2 regions of the Oceanobacillus sp. FSL W7-1309 genome follow, and region 2 is predicted to be linked to the other one. Evidence: predicted binding sites of a transcription regulator. Region 2 holds the regulator's gene; the other holds the start of a gene.
The links. Region 2 encodes CtsR, which represses protease genes until heat stress. Its sites were predicted from a motif close to ATGGTCAATAAAGGTCAAACA; they were not measured.
Positions count from the first base shown of each region.

Region 1 (2,212 bases), 990 kb from region 2:
TTTTTCATTTTTGCTTGTTCATCTGCTTGCATTTTCGTTACTGGGATGCCTGTTTTCTCTTCTACTATTAATTGAATATCTGAGATGTCGACATCCAGTACTTTTTCACCGTCTACGGCTTTTTCAACTTGCTTTTGTAATTGAATTTCCTGATATCTTAGATTCGCAGCACGTTCATATTCTTCTTTTTCTGCCGCTTCTTGCTTCTCTTTGACTACCTCATCTAAACGTTTCTGCAAGGAATCGGAATCTTTTTGGGCATTTGCCAGGTTTAGACGTGATCCAACCTCATCCATCAAGTCAATTGCTTTATCTGGCAGGAAACGATCTTGAATATAGCGACTTGATAGTGTCACAAATGCACGAACAACCTCATCTGAATATCGAACTTCATGGAATGCTTCATAACGATCTTTGATTCCATTTAAGATTTGAATAGCATCTTCTTGCGAAGGTTCATTGACCATGATTGGCTGCAAACGGCGTTCTAGTGCCGCATCCTTTTCAATTTGACGGTACTCTTTCAATGTCGTAGCACCGATTAATTGCAGTTCACCACGAGCTAGTGCCGGCTTTAGGATATTTCCTGCATCCATTTGGGAACTTTCTGCAGTCCCAGCACCGACGATTAGATGAATTTCATCGACAAACAAGATAACATTTTCACGTGCTTGCAATTCTTCAATCAGTTTTTTCATACGTTCTTCAAATTGACCGCGTATTCCTGTATTCGCTACAAGTGAAGCAACGTCAAGCAAGTAAATTTCTTTATTGAGCAGCTTCGCAGGTACATTGCCTTCTACAATTTTAACTGCTAGTCCCTCTGCGATTGCTGTTTTACCAACACCTGGTTCCCCGATAAGAACCGGATTATTTTTTGTTCTTCTATTTAAAGTCTCAATAACTCGTTTAATTTCTTTATCACGGCCGATTACAGAATCAATGCTACCAGCACGTGCTGCATCATTTAGATTTTTTGCTAATTGGTCAATCAAGCCATTCCCTTTGTTTGCTTTTTGTTTTGTTTGTGTTCCCGTTTTGCTTGCTCCATTACCTTGGAAGAAGTTATTTGAAAATGCTTCATTGAAATCCCCGAACGGAGAATTTGAAAAGAAGTCATTTGAATTCATCATCTTTCCTTGAAGCTCTTGGAAACATGTAGCACATAAGTGCATTTCCACTCGCTGATTATTTATCTGCATTTGCGCATTTATATTTGCTTCATTTGTTCCACATTGTTGACATTTCATTTTCCATTCCTCCTTGGAAATATTCCATATCGTTCTCAGGTTTGACTTTGACTATCTTTGACCTTAACTACATTATACTCTGACCTTTTTTGACTTTCAAGTGTTTTGATAAATTTTTTTATAAAAAGTGAAAAATCCCGACTAGTTATTAGTCGAGATCGTTGGGTATACTTTATTTAACAGCTTCCCTTTGGCGTAATTCAACACGTCTGATTTTTCCGGAGGTTGTTTTTGGAAGCTCGTCCAGAAACTCAATTTCCCTTGGATATTTATATGGTGCTGTTAATGCTTTAACATGCTCTTGTAATTCTTTGACCAATGCTGTTTCGTCATGATCTATATTATTTTTTAATACGACAAATGCTTTGACAATACTTCCTCGAATCTCATCCGGACTTGCGACAACAGCACATTCCTGAACATATGGATGTTTGACCAAAGCATCTTCCACCTCAAATGGACCAATCGTATAGCCAGAGCTAATTATAATATCATCGCTTCTTCCCTCAAACCAAAAATAGCCATCCTCATCTTTGCGTGCCCTGTCTCCAGTGATGTAGTAATCTCCACGGCGAGAATGCTTTGTCCGCTCTATATCTTTATAGTACTCTCTGAAAAGAGCTGGACTATCTAATTTCACAGCAATATCACCAACTTCATTCGTTGAGACTGGTTGACCTTTGTCATCAACAATTTCCACATCGTTACCTGGAGTTGGTTTGCCCATGGAACCAGGTTTCACTTTCATTCCTTTCATTACTCCCAATAGTAATGTGTTTTCAGTTTGACCATAGCCATCGCGAACTGTGATATTGAAATACTTGCGGAATACATCAATAACCTCCACATTCAATGGTTCACCAGCAGATACAGCACTTGTTAAATCCGAAAGATTATATTTGCTAATCGTATCTACTTTTGCCATCATTCGATATTCTGTTGGCGTACAGCACAGGACATTG
Region 1 covers NZ_JBBOBX010000001.1:2,567,159-2,569,370, reverse strand. Annotated here, with positions in the region: gene NST46_RS12395 (ATP-dependent Clp protease ATP-binding subunit) at 1-1,250, opposite strand, end outside; gene mbcS (acyl-CoA synthetase MbcS) at 1,423-2,212, opposite strand, start outside.
Region 1: NST46_RS12395 (ATP-dependent Clp protease ATP-binding subunit) is a predicted target of CtsR. The motif match lies at 1,327-1,347, and genes of this name have one in related genera.

Region 2 (2,212 bases):
TTATACAAGTTTGGAAAAAGCAAGTCGTTTTACTGTTTTAATTTTATCCAGAAAATCTCTTTCATCATTATGAATTGTTTTCATATAGTTAATAAAAGGTTTAACAATCTTTTTAACAAGGAATAAACTCGAGAAGGGTATTTCCATAAAAAATTCTTATATAAGATTAGAAAGTCGTGATGAAACGATTTATATATAGAAACAGATAGTAATTCTTAAAGGGGGGATAAACTTTGCAATCATGGGCAGATCAGCTATTAGGGGAAGACTTTTTATTAATTATTACAAGATTGCTTGTTGCATTAGTATTATCTGGTTTAATTGGTTTTGAACGGGAGATTAATAATCACTCTGCTGGGTTCCGCACGCATATTCTTGTTGGTGTAGGTGCTTGTTTAATGATGATTTTGTCCCTATTTGGGTTTAGTACATTTAATGAAGTAAATGATAATATTCGATTTGATCCTGCGCGTATCCCCTCTTATGTTATTAGTGGAATTGGATTCCTTGGAGCAGGAACGATTATTGTTTATGGTGGAACAGTCCGTGGGCTGACAACAGCAGCTTCTATCTGGGCTGTAGCTGGAATTGGCCTTGTTGTAGGATCAGGTATGTATAGTGTTGCTATTTTCACAACGCTTATTATATTAATCAGTCTGATTTTCCTCAATCATATTGAAAGAATATTTCCTAGGTCAAGGACTACCACGTTTATTGAATTGGTTGTTGATGAAACGATTCAAATCAATCAAGTAGTAGAGGTAATCGAAAAACAGCAATTTTCTATAACAAATATCGAGATTATAAGGCAAGAAAGCAGCTTAAGGAAATTCTATATAAAAATGGGTCGGAAAGATAAACAGAGTCTGATTACCATTTTTGAAGAGATCTCCCGATTTCAGGGAGTAAAAAACATCTCCGAATTAACGAAATAATGCCATTTCAAAAACCTTCCACAGATAATTTGTGGAAGGTTTTTGGTTTCGTTTTTGTTAATTTTGTCTAAGATATATACATAAGTTGTTTGCATCTCCTTCATTTTGGCGTATAATGAAACTATAGTCAAAGATAGTCAAAGTCAAAAGACAACGTGCTGGATAATTCATACAGAAAGGTGTAGGGCAGATGAGCAATATTTCGGATGTAATTGAACAGTATCTGAAAAAGGTTCTACAGGCGAAGGGGCAGAATGCAATTGAAATTAAGCGAAGTGAAATTGCAGATCAATTTCAGTGTGTTCCCTCGCAAATAAATTATGTAATTAATACGCGTTTTACTGTAGAAAAAGGGTATATAGTAGAAAGTAAGCGGGGTGGTGGAGGTTATATTCGTATCATGCGAATTAAGCATCAGGATAAGTCGGAACTTATTGATGAAATTATCCAGATGATTGATGGCTCTATTTCCCAGCGATCGTCTATTGATGTTTTAGAACGTTTATTAGAAGAAGCCATCATTACAAAGCGCGAGGCAAAGATTATGCTTAGTGCAATGGATCGTACGACATTAGCTTTTAAACTTCCATTACGAGATGAATTACGTGCTCGTATACTATCAAAAATGCTTTTAACCTTAAAGTATGCAGGTGAGTAAAGCAGTATTTTACAGATGATTTTGTAAAGAGGTTGTATGTAAAGGGGGAATAGATATTGGAATGTCAGGAATGTCATGAACGGCCAGCTACACTTCATGTAAAACAGGTAATTAATGGACAAGAAACTAAAGTAAGTATGTGTGAGACATGTGCTAAGAAAAAGGGGTATATCACTTATCCAGAGGAAGGCTATTCCCTTCATGATTTACTAACTGGTTTATTTAATTTTGACACGATAAAGATGACGAGCATGAGTGATAATCAATTAAACCAGGTAAAAGAATTGCAATGCTCGAAATGTGGAATGACATTTTCAAAGTTTAAGCAAGTTGGTAAGTTTGGCTGTGCCCATTGCTATGAGTCTTTTGCTTCCAAGCTAGAGCCAATTTTTCGTAGAGTACATTCCGGCAATACGAAGCATTTTGGCAAAATACCAAAACGTGCTGGAAGTGGCTTACAATTAAAAAAACAACTGAAAAGCTATCGAGAAGAGTTGCAACAATTAATTGAAGCAGAAGCTTTTGAAGAAGCTGCAAAAGTTCGGGATAAAATAAAAGCATTGGAAAAAGGGGATAAAGAGCCGGAAGCAGGTGATGAATCTTGAGCTTAGAGCATTTT
Region 2 covers NZ_JBBOBX010000001.1:1,577,343-1,579,554, forward strand. Annotated here, with positions in the region: gene NST46_RS07280 (MgtC/SapB family protein) at 234-935, shown strand; gene NST46_RS07285 (CtsR family transcriptional regulator) at 1,126-1,593, shown strand; gene NST46_RS07290 (UvrB/UvrC motif-containing protein) at 1,650-2,198, shown strand; gene NST46_RS07295 (protein arginine kinase) at 2,195-2,212, shown strand, end outside.